3 regions of the Rhizobium sp. Pop5 genome follow, and region 1 is predicted to be linked to each of the others. Evidence: predicted binding sites of a transcription regulator. Region 1 holds the regulator's gene; each other region holds the start of a gene.
What was found. The regulator PhoB, encoded in region 1, activates phosphate uptake and scavenging genes when phosphate is short. The targets are predictions, from matches to a motif close to TGTCATNNANCTGTCAT.

Region 1 (4,209 bases):
TCGAGATATTTCTCCTGGCCGCCCGCGGCGATCGTCGCGAGCGTCCGGCCGTGGAAAGCGCCCTCGAAGGTGATGACATGGAACCGCTCGGGATGGCCCTTGGAAAACTGGTAGCGGCGCGCCGTCTTGATCGCGCATTCGAGCGCTTCCGCACCCGAATTGGTGAAGAAAACCTTGTCGGCGAAGGTGGCGTCCGTCAGGCGCTTTGCCAGGCGCTCCTGACCCGGGATTTCATAAATGTTCGAGAGGTGCCAGACCTTGTCGGCCTGCTCCTTCAGCGCGCCCACAACATGCGGATTGCTGTGGCCGACCGATGTGACGGCGACGCCGGCGCCAAAATCGAGATATCGCTCGCCGCTTTCGGTGATCAGCCACACGCCCTCGCCTCGCTCGAACCGCAGCGGGGCACGAGAATAGGTGTCATAAAGCGGCGCGGCTTCAGCCATGGCGCGATCTCCTGATCTAAAAGTTATGGGGCAACTGACTCCGGCTAAGAAACCAGGCCCGAAAAATCAAAAATGCCGCCTCGCGGCGGCAAGCGGTACTATTTCCTTTTCGCGCTGCAATGTCAACAAAACTGCGCCCTTAGCGCATGCAGCAAGCGTGTACAGCGGCATTTCAAGTCTTCAACAGGCATTATTGCAGAAATGACACGCAGGGGCAGCAAGTTGGGGAAAACCCGAAATTCGATTCATCCGGATTCACGCGACTCTTGTCACGGAGTCAGCCTCACACTAGGTTAAAGTTCAATTACTAGACTGCATGCGGCGGAACTAGTCACCAAAATTGATCAGGCGTTTCTTGTTTCGGAGGCTTCCGGGACAACGGTGAGGGATTCTGCCATCACCAACGCAAAAGGTGGAGACAGGGCATGAACTGGACAGACGAGCGGGTCGAAAAACTCAAGAAGCTTTGGTCCGAAGGGCTGAGCGCCAGCCAGATCGCGGCGCAGCTTGGCGGAGTGAGCAGGAATGCTGTCATCGGCAAGGTTCATCGACTGAGCCTTCCGGGCCGCGCCAAGGCCGGCGGCACGGCCACGACGGCGCGAGCGCCCAAGCGTACTACGTCGGCGCCGCGCGCCCCGAACTATGCCTCGCGCATCGCCACCCGCACCGTTACCCGCCAGCAGGGCGCAACGATGCTGAAGGAAGAGATCGAGATCGAAACGATCGAGGAAATGGAATACGTGCCGAAGGGCAACGTGGTTGTGCCGATTTCCCGCCGTCTCGGCCTGACGGAGCTTACCGAGCGCACCTGCAAGTGGCCGGTCGGCGATCCGCTGAAGGAAGACTTCCATTTCTGCGGCTGCGAATCCCCCGACAACTCGCCCTATTGCAGCTATCATCAGCGGCTTGCCTACCAGCCGGTCAACGAGCGCCGCAGGGCAGCAGCCCGCGTCAGCTGAGCGTGTGACATCGCTGGACATCAGAAACGGGCCGAGCGGCCCGTTTTTTTATGGAGCTTTACGGAAGCTCAGGTTTTGGATTGTCGATCAAGTCGGCGCGTGCAGACCCTCGGCAGAATGGCGAGGATGACATCGCGGGTTTTGCCAGGATTGTCAGCGGTTAGAATGGAAGCCCTCAGGCTTCCATCGAATAGCCGGCGCCGCGGACGGTGCGGATAACGTCCTGCATGTTGGAAAAGTTCAGCGCCTTGCGCAGGCGGCCGACATGGACGTCGACGGTGCGCTCGTCGACATAGATGTCGTGGCCCCAGACGCCGTCCAAAAGCTGCGACCGGGAGAAGACCCGGCCCGGCGACGACATCAGGAATTCCAGCAGGCGGAATTCGGTGGGGCCGAGGCGGACTTCGCGGCTCTTGCGATGGACGCGATGGGTTTCGCGGTCGAGTTCGATATCGCCGCATTTCAGCACCGTCGACAGAACCTCCGGACGGGCACGGCGTAGCATCGCCTTGACGCGGGCGACGAGCTCGGGGGTCGAGAAGGGCTTGACGACGTAATCATCGGCGCCCGTCGAAAGCCCGCGGACGCGCTCGCTTTCTTCGCCGCGCGCCGTCAGCATGATGATCGGCAGGCGCTCGGTTTCCGGCCGCATGCGCAGGCGCCGGCAGAGCTCGATGCCGGAGACGCCGGGCAGCATCCAGTCGAGGATGAGAAGGTCGGGCGTGCGCTCCTGAAGCCTGATTTCGGCTTCGTCGCCTCGAAGGATGGTATCGACCTCGAAACCTTCTGCTTCGAGATTGTAGCGAAGAAGCACGCTGAGCGCTTCTTCGTCTTCAACAACTGCAACTCTCGGGATCATGCGTGTCGGTCTCCTCGCGCATGATCCTTAAACCGGGGGTGATTTAAGCAATGCATCCTGCGCAAATTCAGAATTGGCTGCGACCTGTTTGCGCGCCCGGATGGGCGCGCACGCGATCTTCTGGTCCGGGCGACTGGTCCGGAACCGTTATTCCGTAACCGCGCCAACGGTGTTGGCGCTGTCGTCCTTCGGACGATCACCTTCCGGCTGTGCGCCGGTTGCCATGTAGTAGATCGTCTCGGCGATGTTGGTGGCGTGGTCGCCGATGCGCTCGATGTTCTTGGCACAGAAGAGAAGATGCGTGCAGCTCGTGATGTTGCGCGGATCTTCCATCATGTAGGTGAGGAGTTCGCGGAACAGCGACGTGTACATCGCGTCGATCTCGTTGTCGCGTTCGCGGATCGCATTCGCCTTGTCGGCGGCGCGCGTCGTGTAGACGTCGAGCACTTCCTTGAGCTGGACGAGCGCCAGTTCGGACAGATGCTCCAGGCCGCGGGCGAGCTTGCGGGGAACGCCGGTGCTCTGGACGGCGATGACGCGCTTGGCGGTGTTCTTGCCGAGGTCGCCGACGCGTTCGAGATCGGCGGCGATCCGGATCGAACCCATGATTTCGCGCAGGTCCGAGGCCATCGGCTGACGGCGGGCGATGGTGACGATCGCCTTGTCGCCGATCTCGCGTTCGGCGTGATCGAGGATCACGTCGTCGGAGATGACTTTCTGCGCCAGCGCGGTATCGCCGTTGACGAGAGCGCGGACGGATTCGCTGACCATCTGCTCGGCCAGGCCGCCCATTTCGGAAATCCGCCTGGACAGGAACTTCAGATCATCATCATAAGCGGAAAAAATATGTGTCGATGCCATGGGGCTTTATCCTCGAATAACGGGAAGGCTTCGTGTCGCCAAAATCAGCCGAAGCGACCCATGATGTAGTCCTGGGTACGCGGATCGTCCGGATTGGTGAACATCTTGTCGGTGTCGTTCTCCTCGACGAGATTGCCGAGGTGGAACATGGCGGTGCGCTGCGAAACGCGCGCGGCCTGCTGCATGGAGTGCGTAACGATGACGATCGTGTAATTTTCGCGCAGCTCGTGGATCAGCTCTTCGACCTTGGCGGTGGCGATCGGGTCGAGCGCCGAGCAGGGCTCGTCCATCAGGATGACTTCGGGGCTGACGGCGACGGCGCGCGCAATGCAGAGGCGCTGCTGCTGACCGCCCGACAGGCCGGTGCCGGATTCGTGCACGCGGTCTTTGACCTCGTTCCAGAGGCCGGCGCGCTGCAGGCTGGTCTCGACGATCTGGTCGAGATCGGCCTTCGACTTGGCAAGGCCATGGATGCGCGGGCCGTAGGAGACGTTCTCATAGATCGACTTCGGGAACGGGTTCGGCTTCTGGAAGACCATGCCGACGCGGGCGCGAAGTTCGACGACGTCGATATCGGGATCATAGATATCGTCGCTGTCGAGCGTGATCTTGCCGGTGACGCGGCAGCCGTCGATCGTGTCGTTCATGCGGTTAAGGCTCCGCAGGAAGGTCGACTTGCCGCAGCCCGAGGGGCCGATCAGCGCGGTTACGGTGTTTTCGCGGATGTTCAGGTTCACGTCGAAAAGCGCGCGCTTCTCGCCATAGTAAACCGAGACATCCTGGCCGATCATCTTATAAGGGACGTTGCTCATCTTCCGATCCAGCGCCTTTTCAACTGCTGCTTCCGTCAACATGTTCATGATGTTTAACTCCGTTTACCAGCGGCGCTCGAAGCGACGACGCAAGAGGATGGCGCCCATGTTCATGACGATCAGGAACAGGAGCAGGACGATGATGGCACCCGAAGTACGCTCCACGAAGGCACGTTCGGCCTCGTTTGCCCACATATAGACCTGTACGGGCAGAGCCGTCGAGGGATCGAGCGGTGTCGCCGGCGCGTTGGCGACGAAGGCGACCATGCCGA
Region 2 (4,209 bases), 950 kb from region 1:
ACTTCGTAGGCATGTATGGCTTCGACGAGCGGCTTTCGTCCTCGGTCCGCTTCAACCAGCATGCGTCCAAGCAGAGCGGCATCGCGAAGCGCTGTATTGGCGCCCGCGCCTCGTCCGGGCGTCATCGTATGGACGGCGTCGCCGAGCAGAGTGACATTCGAACTCGTCCAGGGCTTCAGCGGAACGGAGGTCCTCATCTTGACATCGTGGATCGTCGAAGGCTCCGTCATGCGAATGAGAGCACGCATGTGCGGGTGCCAGTCCCGGGTGAGCTCCAAGCCGAGGTCTCTCAATTGTTCGCCGCCGAGGCCGGTCGTGTCCCGCGGGAAATTTTGCCGAGCGCCCCATATGCCCCAGCCGATGCTGTCCTCGTCGAGTGCTTCGACGAAATCCGGCCAGCGAGCAGCAAAATCGGGATCGCTTCGGCTAGAGGCGAACTCCAGCGAGTGAATGATTGCGCCGAAACCCATCGGCGCCATGATCAGCGACATGCCTCGGAACATTTTGTCCGACAGCAGAGCTTTCGTCTCGACCGTCATGGGAAGTTTGCCGCCGAGCGATAGCATTCCCGTGTCTTCCAGACGCGCTTCCGGCAAGCGTTGCTTGCGTACCGCGGAGTTCGTGCCGTCCGCACCCACAAGGACATCGCCTGTCGCAAGGCTTCCATCCTCGAAGCGAGCGGTGACCGACCCGTCGGCGTTACTTGTATAATCTTGAAGCCTCTTCCCGAAGAAGACGTCGTCTTCAAGTCCTCTGAGCAGAACCCGCCTCAGCGTCTTTCGAATGACGTTCTTTTCACCGTCGAGAGCGTTCGGGCCTGCATCATCGATATCGAAGTTCAGCACGTCGCCCAGCTGTTCGGTGAGCATGTTGAAATAGCGCGGCGACCTGGCGCAGGTGGCGACATAGAGGTCGTAGAGGTGGCCGGGGATGCAGGCTTTCAGCGCTCGGCTTCCAGCCGGGCTGATGCCGACGCGATAACCGCCGGTGTCGGTGTTCGGAGCAAGGTCGCGCTCATAAACCGCTATGCCTATCCCTGCTTGCTTGAGCAGATGCGCGAGTGCCAAACCGCCAGTTCCGGCGCCGATAATCAAAACCTTCATGGTGCTACCTCTCGTTAAGGTTGGGATCGATGGAGAACGCGGCGGCGATCTGCCTCAGCCACTCTTCCGTCCAGGTAATGCGCTGGGCCCTGAGGTCCTCGACAATGCTGTTGACCCAGGACAATTCGGTTGCATGAAGCGCTCGGACATATTCCATCTCGAGAAGAAAGAGCCTTGGAACGGCCTGCGCTTCCTGCAAAGCCTTGTCGATCCGTCGAAGCTCCGACTCGATGGCTCTTGCCCTGAGCTCAAGCTGGCTCGCCACATCCTCAGGCGTAAGCAGAGGAAGAAATGACATGGCTGCGGGAAATTCCGGATATTCCCGCGTCAGGGTCGACAATATCGCCCGCATCCATTCCAGCGCGACGTCGCGGCCCTTGTCGGTGATCTCGTAAACGGTCCGCTCGGGACGCTTGTCGTCCCGGATCGTTTTCTGGGGGGTGATCAAACCCTCGCGTTCGAGCCGCTGGATTGTTTGATAGAGGCTTGCCCTCTGCGTGACATTGATTACCTCGTCTTTGCCGCGTTCCTTGATGAGCCGCTGCATTCGGTAAGGGTGCAGCGGCTCTTCAATGAGCATTGCAAGGACGGCGAGCGCGATTGGGGAGCGTTTGATTGTTGTCATGGTCGTATCATTACTAGTTATTTTATGACTATTCAACTGCGATCTGAATTTGTGGGCTCCTGGTCAATGCTGGGCTGGACCGATGACCGTGAATCCGTCGCCGGCCGATCCGGCCGTTTCCCAAGCACAAGTTTCCGCGATAAGGTAATAGGGCCCAAAATTTCATACGACTGTCACGAAGCGGTTCTATCCGCTGCGGCTTGTCACTCATCGGATGCGTCAGGAGAAAGCCCATGTGGCTCAGCAATTTCACCCTCGTTCTCCCAAACGAGGTGGTGAGCGAAGGTTCCGTGCGTGTTGAGGACGGCGCCATCGCCGAGATCAGGGCGGAGCCGCTTGCCGGTGCTGCCATCGATGGTGGCGGGCGGCTGCTGATGCCCGGTTTCGTCGACCTGCACGGCGACATGATCGAGCGAGAGATTGCACCGCGGCCAAATGCGCATATGCCGATCGATTTCGGCATTCACGAACTCGACAAGAAGCTTGCCGCCGCAGGTGTTACGACCGCCTTCGCTGCCGTCTCCTTCGCGACCGAAAGCGTCTACGGCCATGTGCGCTCGCTGGAGACGACGTCGGCCGTGATCGAGGGCATCAACCGGCTGCGCGACGATCTCCTGATCGACCATCGCGTCCACGCCCGCTACGAGATCACCAACGTCGGCGCGGCCCCGGCGCTCGAGCGGCTGCTGAATGCCGACCAGATCGATATGGTTTCGCTCACCGACCACACGCCGGGCCAGGGCCAGTACAATAACCTGCAGAGCTATATCCTCAGCATTTCCGAACGCCGCGCCATCTCCGAGGAGATGGCGGCCGAGATCGTCGCCAAGCGCATCGCCATGCGCAACAATCCCGAGATCGAGACCAAGCTGAAGGAGATCGTCGCGCTGTCGCTGAAGCATAAGCTGTCGCTCGCCTCACACGACGACGACAGCGTCGAAAAGGTCGCCGAGATGCATGATCTCGGCGTCACCATCAGCGAGTTTCCGGTCACCGCACCTGCGGCCGAAGAGGCACGCCGTCGCGGCCTCTGGACGCTGATGGGCGCCCCGAATGCGCTCCGCGGCCAGTCGATGTCCGGCAATCTCAGCGCCCTCGATGCCGCCAGGGCCGGCCTGCTCAGCGTCATCGCCGCCGATTACCATCCGGCCGCCTTCGTGCCCGGCATCTTCAAGCTCGCCGACACGGTGGAAGGCGGCCTGCCGGCCGCCGTCGCCATGGCGACCGCCAACGCCGCCCGCTCCGCCGGCCTGATGGATCGAGGCGAGATCGCCATCGGCCAGCGCGCCGATCTGGTGGCGGTCGAGCCGGGTGACATCAATCGCATTCGCGCCACCTTCCACGCCGGCCGCTTCGTCTACAGCGACGGGACGCTGCATCCGCTGCGGGCGCTGGCGGCTTAGCTTTTAAAGAATCTGATTCTCGCTGGGTGGCAGGGCCTTGCAATGCGTGCAGCGGTTGTGTTGTTAGACGTAATTGCCATAAAGGCGGCTTCTGCTTGAGGGTCTCCAGGATGATGCCTTTATGCAATATTCTGGAATGATCTAACTTTGCGCGAGACGCTTATGCCCATACGGCGCCATGCGGCCATTCTGGCGGTCCTTCTTCAGCCGGCGCTCCTCGGTGGATGCGACGCGTTTGGCTTCCATTCGTGGCGTTGGAACCAGAAAATAATTGTGGTTGTGGAAACGCCCACTGGGAGGCGCGTGGGAGAGTCCGTGCAAAGCGTCGGCTGGTCCGAAAGTCCTAGTTGGGCTCGTTTGGGTGACAGCGGCGGTGGATTCAGCAGCGATCTCGCTGGTGAAGCGGTCGTCGTGGAGCTTGCTCCAAGTAGATACATCTTCGTGCTTCCGAAAATATATGATGGTTTGGCGAGCGAGCAGGTTTTCAGGCCGCCTCTTAGCAGATCAGGAAATGCCGCGAGCCTTCGTGAAGAAATCAGAGCACAAAACGATCACTTGGAGCGGTTGAGACAGACGAGGGACGTTCCAAGGTCTTCTTATCCGGCGTTGGTAACGTTTTCGGATCTATCCGATCCCGCAACGGCACAAAAAGTCGATCTGGGAAATCTTGAGGCATCGTTTGGCTCAGGGTATCGACTTGTATCCATCAAACTCGCCATCACTGATGAGGCTAAAACTGAGGGCATCGTCGAACGAGTCCTTGGGCAAGGCTTCTTCGAAGAGTGGGCCAGAAAGCGCCAAGCTGCATTCACAAGCAGCGGTCCTTTCAAAAGGCTTCCCTTTGCTTTTCAGCTTTCCCGAAACGATTTCATAGCCGGAGAATAGCGCATGTTTATTTGTCTGAACTGGTGATGCGATCCCGTTGAGGAAAAGCAACCTGCTTAGTGCAGATAGCAGCGTAGTGTCTAACCGCAGTCCCCGATCAGCGAGATGAGCTGAGCCTTGGGCGCGACGGCCGAAGCCTCGTTGCCAATAGCTTTACCGCCTTCCATTGTCACTCGGCCTTCAGCAAAGAGCC
Region 3 (4,209 bases), on a different replicon from region 1:
TTCATCTCGGCGTGGTTTGTCATATCGTGGCCGGTGAAGACGCTGTTTTCGGCGCGTAGGATGACTTCGCCGTCCTTTACCAGTACCGAGCCAAACGGTTCGTCGCCGTTTGCCATCGCGGATTTCGAGAGCGCAATCGCCTCTCGCAGAAACGGCTCGTGATTTTCCATGAGAACTCCCAAGAATTAGAGCGGGATGATCTTCCCGCGGATCGGACGGATTTCCAAGGGCTGCAAATCAGATTCAAGATTGGTGATCTGCATCGCAGCAACCGTCATTTTTTGGCTCTAATCAAAGGTCCTGAGCCTAGATCGAAGTAGCAAGGAGGCGGCCGGAGATTGTCGTAATCCTCAGCCGTTTCGCGATGGCGTCAGTGCCCGGTCGGCTCGGGCTGTAAGTCCGCATCCGTCAGTGTCCCCAGGAAAGCGACGATGTCGTCGATTTCGGGGTCGGTCAGCGCCGGCGCATCTCCGGGTTTCCTGCCGAAGGGCGGGTCCTGGTTGACATTGTCCCAATAGGCTTGCGGCAGGTCGTCATATCGCTGGACCGTGCCGTCGGCGTTGCGAGGATACCAGCGGCCGGAGTCGCTGTCGCGGGTCGCGTAGAAGGAGACGACGTCGCGCAGCGTGTGGAAATAGCCATTGTGGAAGAAGCTCTTCTTCAGCGCGACGTTGCGCAGCGTTGGCGTGCGGAACAAGCCGCAATATTCACTGTGCCCGGCCAGGTCGGTACGCTGTGGGCCGCAGAGGCCGAGGTCGTGATATCCAGGGTCGGCATTGGCCGGGATCGCCATGTTGCGGGGGGCTGCGAGGGCGAGGAAGCCGAAATCGGAAAAGAGCGGCGGCTCGCCGTCATTGGCAGGTTCGCTCAGGTGACAGCTCGAACAGTTGCCCTTGGCCGGGTCCTCGAACAACTGTCGGCCGTGCAATTCCTGCGCCGTCAGCGTCGCCTTGCCGGCGAGGAAGGCGTCGTAGCGGCTGGAATAGGGATAGAAGTCCGGGCCGCTTTGCTCGAAGGTGGCGAGTGCCTCGGCGGCGGCGGCGAAAGTATCCGCGGGGTTGTCGAACACCGTCTCGCCGAAGGCCGCCTTGATGGCGTCGGCATAGGGCGCCCTGCGCAGTTTCGCCGCGACTTCGGCCGCATCCCTGTTGCCCATCTCGAAGGGTGAGAGCAGCGGGATCTTCGCCTGGTCGGCGCCGTGATCGACCCGGCCGTCCCAGGTGAGGCCGCCCGTCGGGCCGTTGTCGACGCTTTCGTCGCCCTCGTCCTCGGAGTCGTAATAATGCTCAGTGAACGCAGGCATCGATTGCAGATAACGCAGCGTCGGAACGGCGCGCAGGCCCGGCTGGTTCATATCCTTGCCGCCCATCTCGACCGGTTTGGCCGATGCTGGGCCGAAGGCGTGAGCGGGATCATGGCAGGACGAGCAGGCCCGGAGGCCTGAGGCCGACAGCGAGGGATCGAAGAAGATTTTGCGGCCGAGCGCAGTCAGCGTTTCGGCCCGGGCGAAGGCCTCGGCGCGTGACATCGGTCCTGGATGGACGCCGGCAGCGGCGGCCGCGCTGCTTTGCCGCAGCGGCGGAATGGCCACACAGAGCGCCGCGGCACCCAGGCTGACTGCCAAACCGGAGCGCAGCAGCCAGAACGTCTTTGTCGACATGATAAGAATTCCAATAGCTTAGGCCTATTTTCCTTCATGATCGAACCTCGTTGCAACAAATTGATGACGGCCGCCTCGCTGTAACCTTGATGTCACAATGTTGATAGACGGCGGGAATAGCGTCGGTGCGCCCCCGAGCGTTTCCCGCTCCCTCTAGCCAACGCCCCCTAGCCATGAGGTCTCTACCCGTGAAAAGACTGAAACTCCTCAACGCCCTCTGCCTCGCCGGATCGGCCATGATGCCGCTCGCGATAGTGACGGCAGCCCATGCCGCACCTGCCGGTTACGACAAGATCGACAATATCGTCGTCATCTATGCCGAAAACCGTAGCTTCGATAATCTCTATGGCGGCTTCCCCGGCGCCAACGGTCTCTCCAATGTCACCGCTGACCAGGCGCGCCAGCTCGACCGCGACGGGCAGCCGCTTGCCGAACTGCCGCCGGCCTGGGGCGGCCTGACCGCCAAGGGCGTGACGCCCGCCGTCACCGAGGCCCAGTCGGCCCATCTTGCCAATGCCAGCTTCGCGATCGACGATCCCAAGGGTTTTGCCCAAGCGCCCACGGTCATCACCCGCGATCTCTGGCACCGCTTCTATCAGGAGCAGATGCAGATCGACGGCGGCAAGAACGACAAATTCGTCGCCTGGGCGGATTCCGGCAGCCTCGTCATGGGCCATTATGACGGCTCCATCCTGCCGATGTGGCAGGTGGCGAAGAAATACGTCCTTGCCGACAATTTCTTCCAGGGCGCCTTCGGCGGCTCCTTCCTCAACCACTTCGCGCTGGTTTGCGCCTGTGCGCCCTATTACCCCGACGCCGACAAGAGCCCGGCCAAGCCGGTGATCGCCAAGGTCGATGCCGACGGCACGTCGCTTGTTGTGGCCGACAACGCCCCGAAGTCGGCGCTCGACGGCGCCCCGAAATTCGTCTCCGACGGCACGCTGACGCCCGATTTCTACGCCGTCAACACCATGCAGCCACCCTATCAGCCGAGCGCCAATCCGCCGGCCAAGGACGGTGATACCGCCTTGGCCGATCCGGCAGCGGCGACGACACTGCCGCCGCAGCATGCGATCACCATCGGCGATCTGCTGTCGCTGAAAGGCGTCAGCTGGGCCTGGTATAGCGGCGCCTGGCAGGCGGCGCTGGACGGCAAGAACGCCACGCCGGTACCGAACTTCCAGTTCCACCATCAGCCGTTCAACTATTTCGCCAATTTCGCGCCCGGCACGCCGGCGCGCGCCGAACATCTGAAGGACGGCGGCCTTGCCGGCGAAGCCTTCCTGAAGGATATCGACGCGGGCAAGCTGCCGGCCGTTTCCTTCTACAAGCCGCAGGGCAACCTCAACGAACATGGCGGTTATGCCGATGTGTCGAGCGGCGACCAGCATCTTGCCGATATCGTCTCGCATCTGGAAAAGAGCCCACAATGGGGTCATATGCTCGTCATCGTCACCTATGACGAGAATGGCGGCTTCTGGGATCATGTCGCGCCGCCGAAGGCCGACCGCTGGGGCCCGGGCAACCGTATTCCCGCCTTCATCATCTCGCCCTTCGCCAAAGGCGGCACGATCGATCATACCCAGTACGACACGACCTCCATCATCCGCCTCATCACCGCGCGCTACGATCTGCCTGTCTTGCCCGGTATCGTCGCCCGCGACGAGGCGCTGCGCACCAACGGCCAGCCGCCGATGGGCGACCTGACCGCTTCGCTCGACCTGACGCATTGACGATTGAGCGGCCCCGGTCACCGGCCGGGGCCGCTCAATCTCTTTCTTTACGCATTCCGGGCCAGCGCACTTTTGCTGGAACTGCTTGTCGTCACCGGCGCAGCAGCGGCCGCAGCGCGGCCTGAGTTTCCTTCAGCAGCTTGAGATAACGCTCCTTCATCTCCGCGGCCGGGACGAGGGCGGCCGGCGCGCCGATATTGATCGCCGCCACCGTTTCGCCGCGGTCGTTGTCGATCGGCACGGCAATGGAGCAGAGGCCGATTTCCAGCTCCTGATCGATGATGGCGTAACCCTCGGCGCGGACGCGGCGGAATTCGGCAATGAGTTCGTCCGGGTCGGTCCTGGTATTTATCGTGTTTTGCTTCAGCTCGCTGCGGGCCAGGATGGCGCGCGCTTCGTTCTCGGTCAGGGCAGCAAGGAGCACGCGGCCCATCGATGCGCAGTAGGCGGGCAGGCGGCTGCCCGGAGTGAGATTGATCGACATGACGCGGCGCTGCGAGGCGCGGGCGATATAGACGATTTCGGTGCCGTCGAGCACCGAGGCCGAGGCGCTCTGGCCGGCTTTCTCCGAGAGAAGATCGAGATGCGGCTGCAGTAGCGCCGGCAGCGGCGTGGCGGCGAGATAGGCATGGCCAAGCCGCAGGATCTTCGGCGTCAGCGTGAAAAACTTGCCGTCGTAATCGGCATAACCCAGTTCGGCGAGCGTCAGCAGCGAGCGGCGCACGGTAGCGCGGTCAAGATCCGTCAGCTTGGCGGCCTCGGCGATGGACAGCCGCTGGCGCGTTTCACCGAAAGCTTCGATGACTTTCAGGCCGC

Region 2: a site for PhoB is predicted at 1,889-1,905, ahead of NE852_RS07530 (alpha-D-ribose 1-methylphosphonate 5-triphosphate diphosphatase). Genes of this name have one in related genera too.
Region 3: a site for PhoB is predicted at 1,713-1,729, ahead of NE852_RS24535 (acid phosphatase). Genes of this name have one in related genera too.

The regions. Positions count from the first base shown of each region.
Region 1 is NZ_CP099399.1:141,607-145,815, reverse strand. Features, by position in the region: gene NE852_RS02890 (aspartate aminotransferase family protein) at 1-446, opposite strand, end outside; gene NE852_RS02885 (GcrA family cell cycle regulator) at 872-1,405, shown strand; gene phoB (phosphate regulon transcriptional regulator PhoB) at 1,581-2,264, opposite strand; gene phoU (phosphate signaling complex protein PhoU) at 2,412-3,125, opposite strand; gene pstB (phosphate ABC transporter ATP-binding protein PstB) at 3,170-3,985, opposite strand; gene pstA (phosphate ABC transporter permease PstA) at 4,001-4,209, opposite strand, start outside.
Region 2 is NZ_CP099399.1:1,089,387-1,093,595, forward strand. Features, by position in the region: gene NE852_RS07520 (NAD(P)/FAD-dependent oxidoreductase) at 1-1,103, opposite strand, end outside; gene NE852_RS07525 (PadR family transcriptional regulator) at 1,108-1,728, opposite strand; gene NE852_RS07530 (alpha-D-ribose 1-methylphosphonate 5-triphosphate diphosphatase) at 1,962-3,131, shown strand; gene NE852_RS07535 (hypothetical protein) at 3,447-4,016, shown strand; gene purN (phosphoribosylglycinamide formyltransferase) at 4,097-4,209, opposite strand, start outside.
Region 3 is NZ_CP099400.1:143,629-147,837, forward strand. Features, by position in the region: gene NE852_RS24525 (nucleoside deaminase) at 1-170, opposite strand, end outside; gene NE852_RS24530 (cytochrome-c peroxidase) at 371-1,660, opposite strand; gene NE852_RS24535 (acid phosphatase) at 1,849-3,393, shown strand; gene NE852_RS24540 (IclR family transcriptional regulator C-terminal domain-containing protein) at 3,485-4,209, opposite strand, start outside.